3 regions of the Cetobacterium sp. genome follow, and region 1 is predicted to be linked to each of the others. Evidence: riboswitches for the same ligand, from Rfam matches in the RefSeq annotation. Region 1 holds a riboswitch; each other region holds the start of a gene.
The links. Region 1 has a riboswitch for cobalamin ahead of ACWI69_RS02605 (sirohydrochlorin cobaltochelatase). Riboswitches for the same ligand answer to the same signal wherever they lie in the genome.
Positions count from the first base shown of each region.

Region 2: it holds a riboswitch for cobalamin, as region 1 does, so the genes downstream of both, ACWI69_RS01085 (cobyric acid synthase) here and ACWI69_RS02605 (sirohydrochlorin cobaltochelatase) in region 1, are expected to answer to the same signal.
Region 3: it holds a riboswitch for cobalamin, as region 1 does, so the genes downstream of both, ACWI69_RS00890 (sirohydrochlorin cobaltochelatase) here and ACWI69_RS02605 (sirohydrochlorin cobaltochelatase) in region 1, are expected to answer to the same signal.

Region 1 is NZ_CDRRQU010000006.1:29,224-33,257, reverse strand. It holds gene ACWI69_RS02615 (MFS transporter) at 1-872, shown strand, start outside; gene ACWI69_RS02610 (ABC transporter ATP-binding protein) at 959-2,671, opposite strand; cobalamin riboswitch at 2,832-3,008, shown strand; gene ACWI69_RS02605 (sirohydrochlorin cobaltochelatase) at 3,131-3,973, shown strand; gene ACWI69_RS02600 (ABC transporter substrate-binding protein) at 3,992-4,034, shown strand, end outside.
Region 2 is NZ_CDRRQU010000003.1:13,489-17,522, forward strand. It holds gene ACWI69_RS01085 (cobyric acid synthase) at 1-1,149, opposite strand, end outside; cobalamin riboswitch at 1,276-1,453, opposite strand; gene ACWI69_RS01090 (hypothetical protein) at 1,649-3,187, shown strand; gene ACWI69_RS01095 (diol dehydratase small subunit) at 3,250-3,483, opposite strand; gene ACWI69_RS01100 (YMGG-like glycine zipper-containing protein) at 3,511-3,870, opposite strand; gene ACWI69_RS01105 (DUF6693 family protein) at 3,956-4,034, opposite strand, start outside.
Region 3 is NZ_CDRRQU010000002.1:71,318-75,351, reverse strand. It holds gene ACWI69_RS00900 (phosphatase PAP2 family protein) at 1-432, shown strand, start outside; gene ACWI69_RS00895 (hypothetical protein) at 635-871, opposite strand; gene ACWI69_RS00890 (sirohydrochlorin cobaltochelatase) at 1,127-2,044, opposite strand; cobalamin riboswitch at 2,102-2,276, opposite strand; gene ACWI69_RS00885 (N-ATPase subunit AtpR) at 2,351-2,608, opposite strand; gene ACWI69_RS00880 (hypothetical protein) at 2,692-3,147, opposite strand; gene ACWI69_RS00875 (dihydrolipoyl dehydrogenase family protein) at 3,465-4,034, shown strand, end outside.

The DNA.
Region 1 (4,034 bases):
TAATTTGTATTACTTCTCTTTATAATCTTTTAAATCCTAAGTTGGTTGGGTTCATTTTAAACAAATATCCTCAAAATATACATGGGAGGATTTCAGGTATTTTAAATACAGCATATAATTTAGGAGATTCTGTCAGTACTTATGTAGGAGGTATTTTAATTTTTACAAGGAGTTATACATTGTTGTTTATTTTAATTAGTGCTTCTTATTTTTTTACAGGATTATTTTTAATTCTTTTTTTTGATAAAAAAGACGTTAAAGGAGTGGAAGTAAAAAAACTTCAATATTTTTTAGAAAGCTATATTTTTTCTGAATACGAATCTTTAAGAGATAAAAAATCAAACATCATAGATTGCTTTATTCAAAAATATGAAACTATTCCATATATTTTTTTAAAAAAGAATCCACTAAGAAATAACTTTATTATTGCAACATGGTATATGGTTATTTACGAAAATATTGAACAAAAAAAAGATTTTGAATCTTTGATGATTTTGTCTTTCGAAAGGTATATAACATCTAACCTATTAAAGCGACTTCAATTAAAACTCTTGTCTAAATATTTTTTTTCTAAATTGAATATTCGAAGCATACAAAAAATTGCAAATTTAAAAGAAGGAGATAAGAAGTATTTAGGATTTAGTTCTGAATTTATAGCTACTACATCAAATCAGACAGATTTTAAATTAAATACATACGCTTGTCCTTTATATGATTTTTTTGAAAAATATAAAATGTTAGATGCTTTAAAATATATTTGCAAATTGGATTTTATTAGAAGTAAATATTTAAAATCAAATTTAATAAGGACTAAAACTTTGGCTGATGGTGATGAACTTTGTGATTTTAGATGGAGAAAAGAGATAATTTAAGAACTTGATATAGAAGTTTTTTTATTAGTAAGTTTAATGTTCAGTAATACTTAAATTACACAGATATTGTCTGCGTAATTTAAGTATTACTTTCTAATTCCATGATACAATCTATAAAATTTACCTTTCAGTTCTAAAAGTTCATTGAAAGAGCCGGATTCAATAATATTGTCATCACCGAGTACATAGATTTTATCAAAATCTTCAAGGATACTTAATCTATGAGTTATTGCGATAACAATTCTATCGTCATATATCTCCTTAATATTTTTTAAAATAGATTTTTCATTGATGATGTCTAAAGCATTAGTTGCTTCATCTAAAAGTATCAAGTCAGGACTTTTTAAAAATAACCTAGCCATAGCAATTTTTTGTCTTTGACCTGAACTCACATGAACTCCCCCCTCACCAATAATAGTATCCTCTTTTTGAGGGAATTTATCAAAAATTTCGTATACATACGATTTTTCAATTGCAAAGTTTAATTCTTCGTCGGTACAGTTTTCTTTAACAAGAGTGATATTGTCTATTAAACTTCCATTTATAATATAATCACTTTGGTCTACAATTCCAAGTCGTTCCAAATACGTCTTAAAGGTGATTTTATTTAAAGGAATATCATTGATTAAAATTTCCCCACTTGTGGGAAGCAAAGCTCTTTTTAGAAGAGCTGCAGTGGTGCTCTTTCCAATTCCACTTTCGCCTACTAAAGCTATTTTTTCACCTTTTTCTATTTTTAAATTAAAATTTTGTAAAACAGATTTTTCGTCATAGAAAAAACCAATATTTTTAAATTCAATAGAGGTAATAGGTTCTGTTAGAGGTATATCCCCATCTGCTCTATCATTAAGATTTATTATTTCAGTAAATCTATTGACACCAGAAATACCTTTTTGATATATATCAACAAGTCCAACCATTCTCATAATTCTAAGCCTAAAACGATCAACTAGAAGTAAAAAAGATAAAATAATTCCCATAGTGACCCCATCTTTTATATATAGGTAACCTCCAGCAAGAATGATAATAAGTTGGGTTATATTTGAGTAAAAAGTTACCCCTGAAACAATTAAACTAGAGGGAGTCATATTTTTCTTTTCACTTTCTAAAAGTGTATCATTTTTTTCAAAAAATCTTTTTTGTGCGTAGTCTTCTAAATTGTTGTCCTTTAAAAAAAAGATAGTTCGTAAAATGTCGTGAAGATTGGCAGATAATAAGCCTGAATTCTTTCTAACATTTCTGTGACCTAGTTTCATTTTTTTATTTTCTCTATAAACAAATATTAGTGTTAGAGGCAGAGGAAAAAGAGTAATTAGTGAAAGTTTTAAATCAAAGTCCATCATTATAATAATAGATGCGATAATAGTTATAACAGAAAATATAAAATCCTCTAGTCCTCTATGGCAAAGGGTTGATACGCTATCTAAGTCATTGATAACTCTAGATATTAAATCTCCACTTTGATTTTTTTTAAAAAATTCACTCGGTTGATTTAAAAGTTTTTTTAGTAAATCGTTTCTCATATTTTGTTTTATCTTACTACCCATTAATTTCCCATTTGCTTGAGAGTTTACCGCAAAAATCAGACGCAAAATATAAAGGATAATCAATACGATAGAAAATTTAAGTAATAGATTAATATTTTTAGAGGGAAGGGCATCATCTATTAAATTTTTTATTAAAAGTGGAGAGTATACGTCGATAGCGGTCATAGCTAATCTTACACTTAAAAATAGAATTAGAAGTTTACTTTCTTTTTTTAAATAGTAAATAAGAGTTCCAAAAGATGTTTTTTTCATAAAAATTTCTCCTTAATATACATTTATTTCTAAATCAATAGTAACTTTTTTTTTATATAAAAGTCAATACTTCTAGATATAAATAATATAAATAATAGATGATTATGTTATAAATTTTAGATAATTTGATTGAAATTTGTACTATAAAATGTTAAGATTAGTTAGATAAAAATGTAATGGTTCGATTTGATTAAAAGGGAATTGAGTGGAAATCTCAAACGGTCCCGCCACTGTATAGAGGATGAAAACAGTATTACCACTGAGGATAAAAACCTTGGGAAGGGCTGTGAGTAGGATGAATCTAAGTCAGGAGACCTGCCATTATTTAATTCTGCGAGGACAGAGAAGGTAAAATTTTTACACTTCTCTTTTAGTATTTACAAAAGGGAGGTTTTTTTTATTGGTGAAGAATTTTTTATTTAAAATAATATAGAATAAGATAAAATAGGGAGATTGGAGATGAATTTTTACAAAAATATGCAAAAAGGCGCCATTGTAGCAGCGCATTTTGGAACAACGCATGAGGACACAAAAGAAAAAACAATAGATATAATAAATAAAAAGTTAGAAGAAGAGTTTAAGCAACTTGATTTTTTTCAAATTTATACCTCAAGAATCATAAATAGAATACTTTCGAAAAGTGGCAAAGAGAAGTTAGATACAACTCAAATTTTGGAGAGATTGATAGAGCAAGGGTATCAACATGTAATTATTCAACCTACATATATAATAAATGGTACAGAAATGGAAGCTTTAAAAAGAGAGGTGGAGAAGTTTTCTGACAAATTTGAAGATATTAGAGTTGGAACTCCATTGTTGACGGAAATGGAAGATTATTTTAATCTGATTGATGTTATAGAAAAAGAGATAGGCCCTTTAAAAGAGGATGAAGGTGTAGTTATGATAGGACATGGGACAGAACATCCGGCATTATCAGCATATCCTATGTTAGCTTATATAGTTAGAGATTTAGAAAAACCTATATATATCGGAACAATTGCAGGTTATCCGGGAATAGAGAATATTGTGAGAGAATTAAAGAGAGACAATAAGAAAAAAGTGACTTTGATGCCTCTTATGTTTGTAGCTGGAGATCACGCCAAAAACGATATAGCTAAAGAATGGAAAGAGGATTTAGAAAAGAGTGGATTTGAGGTAGAGATAAATTTGAAGGGGTTAGGAGAGATTGAATCCATTCAAAATATTTTCATAGAAAAAGCAAAAGTTTTAGAAAATTGCCAACCAGAAGATATACTGATAAAAAAAGCTGAGTATGCTAGAGGAAGAAAAGCTTCTCATTAATTTTGGAAAGGAGAAAGTATGAAAAAGCTATTACTACTACTCTTATTGATAACTTCTTTAA
Region 2 (4,034 bases), on a different contig from region 1:
CTCTCCTTTTAATAATCCTGTATACTGCGTCGTCACTTTTTCTTTTTCCATTGTAGTTTCTATATCTAAAAGTCCCAATCCCGGTAGTTCTTTTATATCTCCCTCCACTCCATAGGGATCCAATACTTTTTCTCCTAAAATTTGAAATCCGCCACATATACCAATAATAGGAGTTCCCTTTCGAGAAATTTTTATAATCTCTTGTGCAATTCCTTTTTCTTTTATATCTTTTAAATCATCTATTGTATTTTTAGATCCAGGTATGACTATCAAGTCCTCATCTCCCAACTCATGAAATGACGTCACATAATTAACATCTACATCCTTATTTGCTAGTAAAGCATCAATATCTGTAAAGTTAGATATATGTTTAAGTTTTATAACTGAAACTTTTATATCTCCTTTTTTTGATTTAATCCTACTAAACTTTTCTGTTACTCCATCCTCGTCCTCTATGTCTAGCTCAAAGTATGGCATGACTCCTAAAATTGGAACCCCTGTCAGTTCCTCTATCTTTTCCAGTCCCGGCTTTAATATATCAACATTTCCTCTAAACTTGTTTATGATTACACCTTTTACTCTAGCTTTTTCCTCTGGTTCCATCAAAGATATAGTTCCGTATATCGACGCAAAGACGCCCCCTCTATCTATATCTGCAACTAAAATAACAGGAGCATTCACCATTTCAGCTAAACCCATATTCACTATATCATCCTGTTTTATATTTAACTCTACCGGGCTTCCAGCTCCTTCTATAACACATATTTGATTCTTAATCTTAATTGTATTATAGGCTTCAATTATATCTTTTTTTAATATCGATTTGTAATTTCCGTACTCAAGGCCTCCCATATTGCCGATAGATTTTCCATTGACAATAACTTGAATTCTCCTATCACCTGTAGGCTTTAATAAAATTGGATTCATAGTATAATGAGCTTCTTTTTCACACGCCATTGCTTGAAGTGCCTGTGCACGCCCCATCTCGTGTCCTTCTTTTGTTATATACGAATTCAATGCCATATTTTGAGATTTAAAAGGTGAAACAGTATATCCATCTTTAAAAAATGCTCTACATAACCCTGTAACTGTTATACTCTTCCCTGCACCTGAAGATGTCCCAACAACCATTATGTTCTTATGTTTCATTATATCATTTCTCCTAACTTATGAAGTTTATCGGAAATATAAAAATTGCGAAAATGAATAGAATATTGCTAATTAGAATTGAAATTGACAGTTCTAAATACAAATCTGTTCACCGCAGATTTTATATTTTCTTTTATATTCATGGCAGATATCCTGACTCAGATTCATCCTACTCTTAGGCCTTCCCATAAAAACTACAGTGGCTTAGTCTAATTTCGTCCTCCTTACAGTGGCGGGACCGTGCGAGATTTTCACTCAACTTTCCTTTTAATCAAATTATTGAACCATAAACAATATACATATTTATCATAATTATACATAATGATTATGTACAAGTCAATCTTTTTTAACGGTTTATGTTTAAAAACTAAACTATAATCGCTTAATATTTTATATAAATAAATCTATAGAAATAAATTTTAATAATAAAAAAGAAACTTTAATTTTTATTTGTAGATTAAATGTAACATATTAATTTTTTATAAGGGAGTGGTTAAGTATGAACGATGTTAAAACAAGTAAACAACCTCTTATCGTAGAGGATAGGATTATCAATGTACCTCCGTTGTTTGCAGAACTTTTCGCTTTAAATCCTAAAAATTTTAAAAAATGGCTAGTTGGAGCAAAAAATTCAAGCAAATCTTACGAAGATCTCAAGGTAAAAGATATCTTAAATACAAAAGTTAATGCTACTGTAGATGACGAAGCATTTCTTTTAGACATAACATTTGGGAATACGACACATAAACTATATCTAAAAAAACCTCAAGCTAATAAAGGATTAGATTTTATACTTACAGAAGGCGATAAATTCAAAATAGAAACTAATTTACACCTTACTGCAATAGGTGATAATAAATGTAATATTCACCTTGAAACAACACTGTTGGAAAGTAAGTATCGTTTTCACCCAATAGTGTCATTCGAATTGAAACACTTCTTCAAAAAAAGTTTAACAAACTTTATTGAGGAGTGTGAAAAAAGCTACAGCACTTTTGAAAGTGAGGAAAAAACTATAGAAGCCGAAGTTCTGAGTTTCTATCAAAACAATATAACTGCTTTTAATTCCTTGATTGAGCCACTAAAAAATGATTTAGGAGAAGATTCCTATTTGGAAATCCAAAAAAAATTAAAAACTTTGGGTATGGATACATCTGATAAAGTTACTAAAATTTTTACAAACTTAGCAGGAGTTATTCCCTCAGAAGATTTATCATTGATCAACGATAGAATTATTCAGTTTATCAAAGAGCATATATTTGTTTTAAAAGGTATTACTAAAAAAAGTAATTCAGAAAATTTAAAAGATATTAGCACTATCACCAAATTACAACTAGACAATATAAACTTTATCGTACCGCAAATATTAAAAGATATAGATTCTAGCAAAATTGTCGAAATTGAAAATCAATTGAGTGATTTATTAGCTACTATTGTTAAAGATATTGAAGATATTATAGATGAGATTAAGAATAAAGTTCCACCACAACATTTTAAAGATTTGGAACTTGGATTTATAAATATTCTTAAAACTGATTTAGATTCTGCTCAATCATTACTTGATAAAATAACTTCTGGAAATGCGACTCTTACAGCTAAAGAAGCTAAAATTTTAAGCTACTTGAAGGAATCTGTTGCTAAAGTGGAAACTACTGCGAATAATCGAGATAATCAAGCCTATGTTTCTGTTTTAAATATGATTGAAAAATCTTTAGACCAAGTTGAACAAGATATGAAAAATATTAGTTCAAATATAACTGCTGATAAAATTGAGTCTACAAAAACTTTAATAAAGTCAACAACTGACACTTCATATAAGGCTTTAACAAGCTTCTTATCCACTATGACTCCTGAAAATTTGGAAAGTAATAAGGCAAATGTTGATAAAAAAATAGATGAAATTTTAGATAGATACGTTAAAGCTATTAAAATAATTTCTCCTTCAATACCAGATGAAAAATTATCTAGCATGAAAGAAAAAGTAAAAGAGTTACTGACAAAGGAGTATGACTCGTTTTGTATATCAACTAAGAAATAAAATTTATAAAAAAATGTAGCTCCTAACAGGGCTACATTTTTTCATTAAAACCTTTTTTACTCCTAGTCCTTTCTGAGCTTTCCTTTCATCTCATAAAACACTACAGCTCTTCTAACAAAGTTAGCGTTCACTATCGCACCGTATTCGTTTTCAAGTTCGTCAGCCATAGCTAAGAGTTCCTCTTTGGATAGTCTATTAGCTCTTAGAGCACTATAAACTTCCAATATTTTTTCATCCAAAACACTTTGTAATACGATATTACCCGACAATTTTCTACTTGTAGTTTTTGAATTCATTTCTATCCCCTTCAACTGGAGTTCTTCTTAATAAGGCTGACTATAGTAAGGTTTATTGTATTGTGGTTGATTATACTGTGGCTGATTGTTATAGTATGGTTGATTATATTGTGGCTGGTTGTATTGCGGCTGATTATTGTAATATGGTTGTTGGTTAGTATCTTTTATAGCTTGTGTTTGATCCTGAACTGAACCAACTAAAGCTCCAGCTGCTGCTCCTATTCCTGCCCCTAAAAGAGTAGCTCCTGTATCTCCACCTATTGCTTGCCCTAAAAGTGCTCCTGCACCTGCTCCAACTGTTGTTGATCCAATTGTATTCGATCCAACATTTGAGCAACCTGATAAAATCATTACTGATAAAACTGATAATATTAAATATTTTTTCATATAAACTCCTCTCCTAATAGTTCTTTGATGTTTTTAATATTTTTTAATTATTTAAGTCCCTATTTAATAGCTTTCATATTCATTGCTATTCTTCCACAATGACAGTTCTATTTATCATAAACTTTATAAGGGAGAATAAAAAGAATGGAGAGGCTAAGCCAAAA
Region 3 (4,034 bases), on a different contig from region 1:
CCAATTTTTATATATGCAAAATATAAACGAGATTCAGCTTTAGAAAATCTAATTTTAAGAATGATTATTATAGTATTTTATGGTGTGCTTATAGCCACTTCTTTAAAATTTATTATTATGAGAAGTCGCCCTTATCAAGAATGGAATAATTTTGGATTCTATTCAATTAAAGGAGTTTTTCAAAAAAAAATCCCATTTTCAGATGGATATATGTCCTTTCCTTCAGGTCATACAATGGTAGCTTCATGTGGATATTTTTTTCTAGCATTTACAAGTAAAAAAAAAGTTTTAAAAATGTTCTGGATCATTTTACCAATATTGGTTGCACTTTCAAGAATTTATCTATCTTTTCATTGGACAAGTGATGTTTTTGCAAGCTTAGGAATTGGAATTTTTTTAGCAAATAGGTATCAAAAATATCTAAAAATATAACAAAACTTTTGCTTTCATAGTTTCCTATAGAATTCTAAAGTTTTTTTGGCAAAAAAGAACAAAATAAAATGTTTCACTCTTTTCCAAGCTTTTTCCGTATTTATACGATAAAAAAAGTAGTAGAAAAATCTTTTGATTTTTCTACTACTTTTTTTATTTTTGAAACTTCTATGGAGGTAGTTCACAGTTCTAAAAGAAATAACTAGACAATAACTTCCAATAAATCCCAATTTTCTTCACTTCTTTTAAAATATCTGATAACCCAATCATTCTCTAACTTTAGCTTTAATTTTTCAATATACTCACTCGCATCCTCTGGCGTAGGAAAAAATTGTCTTGAATCTATAAAGTCATAATTTTCATTATTAATAACTTGTATCCCCTTAAAAATTTCAACTTTATACTGTCTCTTTAGTTCTTGCTTCTTTACGTAATTCATAAAACCTCCGATTTAAATTTTATAAAATAGTCAAATAAAAATAAAACAGCCTTGTTCCAATTACAAGGCTGTATGATAAATCATTTAAAGACTTTATATTTTTAAACTATATACTTTGACAAAAAATACTATTTCATATCATTATATCGTATATTTGTAAAAAAGTACAGTTTTATTATTTTTGAAATTTATATATTACGTAAACTAAATCTAATTACTTTACAGTTCTCCTATTTTTTACAATATTCAGATATTTTATAACTCCTTATTTTTTGCATATTCCGCTTTTTTATCTATAATATCTATACCTTTATGTTTTTCAAGAAACTTTGCATTTCCAACAAACATATCCTGAATTTCAGAAATTTCTCCAAGAGGAACAAGCTTAACCTTAACTTTAAATCCTGCTTTTTCTAAATTTTCCTTCCATTCTCCTGCAATATCATTTTTAGCATGATCTCCTGCAACAAACATCATTGGCATTAAAATAATCTCTTTTTTATTATCTCTTTTAAGTTGTTTCACTACATTTTCAAAGGTTGGATACCCTTCAATTGTACCGACGTAAACTGGTTTTTCCATATCTTTAGCCATGTAATCAAACATTGCATAAGCAGATGTCGCTGAATTATATGTTCCATGCCCTACCAAAACAACTGCTTCTTTTTTATTTAAAGTTCCTACTGTTTTCAATATAGCATTAATCGTATCTTCATAGTGATGAGGATCACTTAACAGTGCATCCCCAACTCTTAAATTATTGAAATCTTTTGCATAAAGTTGAGCCTCTTTTCTTATTGAATCCATTTCTACACCATCAATTACATTTGTTGGCTGTATAATTACATTCTTATACCCTTGTTTTTTTAAAGATGCTAAAACCTCGCTTGGATTATATTTTTTTATTCCTTCATTAGCCGCAACTCTTTTAGTTACAATTCTAGATGTGTATGCTTCGAATACATCCGCTTTTCCGTCAAAGGCTTTTATAGCTTTTTGGTTGATTGCATCAATAGTTTTAGCTCTAGTATCCGAATGCGTTGTTCCAAAGTGCGTCATAATCACTGCACTTTTTCCTCCTGTATAAAAGTCCGCATCTTCAAATGCTTCCTCCCCATGTGCTAGTGTCAATGCAGTAGACAAACAAAATAGTGATAATAATAATTTTTTCATAGAAATATCCTCCCAAATATAATTTTAATTTGGAAGAAGAGTAACCTCTTCTCCGTCCTCGCAGAAATTGTAGTGGCAGGTCTCCTGACTCAGATTCATCCTACTTGTATCCCTTCCCAAATAAATATATTCAGTGGTTTTAATACTTTCGTCCTCTTTACAGTGGCGGGACCGCTTAAGCTTCTCACTTAATTCCCTTTTAATCTTTAGAACCATTACAAAGGTATATTATCACTAACGTGTATTTTTTTCAACCATTCTATAAAAAAAGAATACTTTTTACTTTTTTTATATATTATATTGATATCAATATTTATCATTTTTATAGAAATAAACAATATAAACTCTTGATAAAATTACTCCAACCAAAGCTGCGAAAAATCTATAACCACTATTTTGAGATAAATAATAAAATCCTCCCAAAAGAATTAAAATTCTTACTATTGAAGTTATAAAAATAAACAGTGACGGATTTTTAAACTTCTTGCTTTTATTAATTTCGCAATTCAAACTATAGAAAAATAAAAATCCCAAAAGAATTCCACCTATAAATGCTATAATCATAATGTTACCCTCCTCTTACAACTTCATATATTAATTACTATGATTTTATTATTATTTACCATCAAAAAATCTTTTTCCTTGCTCTATTTTATTTCTTCTATGACTTCTAATAAAAACTTCTTACATTGGTCATTTTTTATTGTGTAGTAAACCTCCTGAAGAGCTGGTGAAGGAAATTCTGTCAAAAGTATATTTATAGCCATCCTATCTCTATAGATATCTGACCTATCCAAACTTCTTTCAACTTTTTTCAGACTTTCTTCATCTCCTTCTAAAAGATTGTCTATAATTGTATTAGCGTTTTTAATTAAAATTTCTAAATTTGTAAGTCGATCTCTTCTATTTCTAACTTTATTTTTTTCATAAAATGTTTTTCCTTTATTTAATTCCGTTAAAAGACCGAACAGATTAAGCTCTGGATTTTTTTCTAAAATATTTAATATTTTTCCATATATTATATTACTTTCTTTGTCTTCAGGACTTTGATTTTTTAAGTTTTTTATGTATTTTTCTGAAATTTTAATTAATATATCGTTCATAAAAGTTTCCTCCATAATATTTTTCTTAGACTCATAGTATAACATATTGTACAAAACATTTAAATAACTTATACATAATATTGCAATTATATGATATTTTATCAAAACGCCCTAATTCATCCTCTCCCTCATAGTTTCTATTGTTTTTTCCTAAAATATGGTATAATCAGACCACGTAAATTTTAATTTTAAAGAGATGAAAACTGGGAAAAACTTAATATGAAAGACATGAGTCAGATACTTCCCACGAAGCTCTGTCCTCTATTAGGGCGACGGTAATTCACGTTATATACTTAAAAACAATGGAGGAAACTTATATGTATTATCATACAATCGTAATTGGTGGTGGAGCTGGTGGACTCACAACCTCAATTGGACTTGCTTCTGCCGGAAAAAAAGTTCTTTTAATTGAAAAGGATCATTTGGGTGGTGAATGTACTTGGGGAGGATGTATTCCATCCAAAAGTTTTATTTCAGCCTCTAAAACTGTCTCAACCCTGACAGAAGCCCTTGAAATGACTTTAAAAAATGTTCATACTATTGGAGATAACGAGCTCCCTCATATCTCTAGCTTTAAAAATATTGACTTTATAAGAGGGGAAGGAACTTTCGTTGATAAAAATACCATCTTAGTTAATGGACAAAAATATATCGGAAAATATATTGTAATTTCTACAGGAAGTTCTCCTTTTATTCCTGATATAAAAGGATTGGAGAAGGTCAAATACTTGGCTAACCACAACTTTTTTTATGAAAAAAGTAATTATAAAAAAATTATTTTAATTGGAGCTGGTGTAATTTCTCTAGAACTAGCTTTTCCTTTAAAAAGACTAAATATTGAAGTCACTATTTTAGAAAAATCCAATACTTTTTTACCTACATTAGAA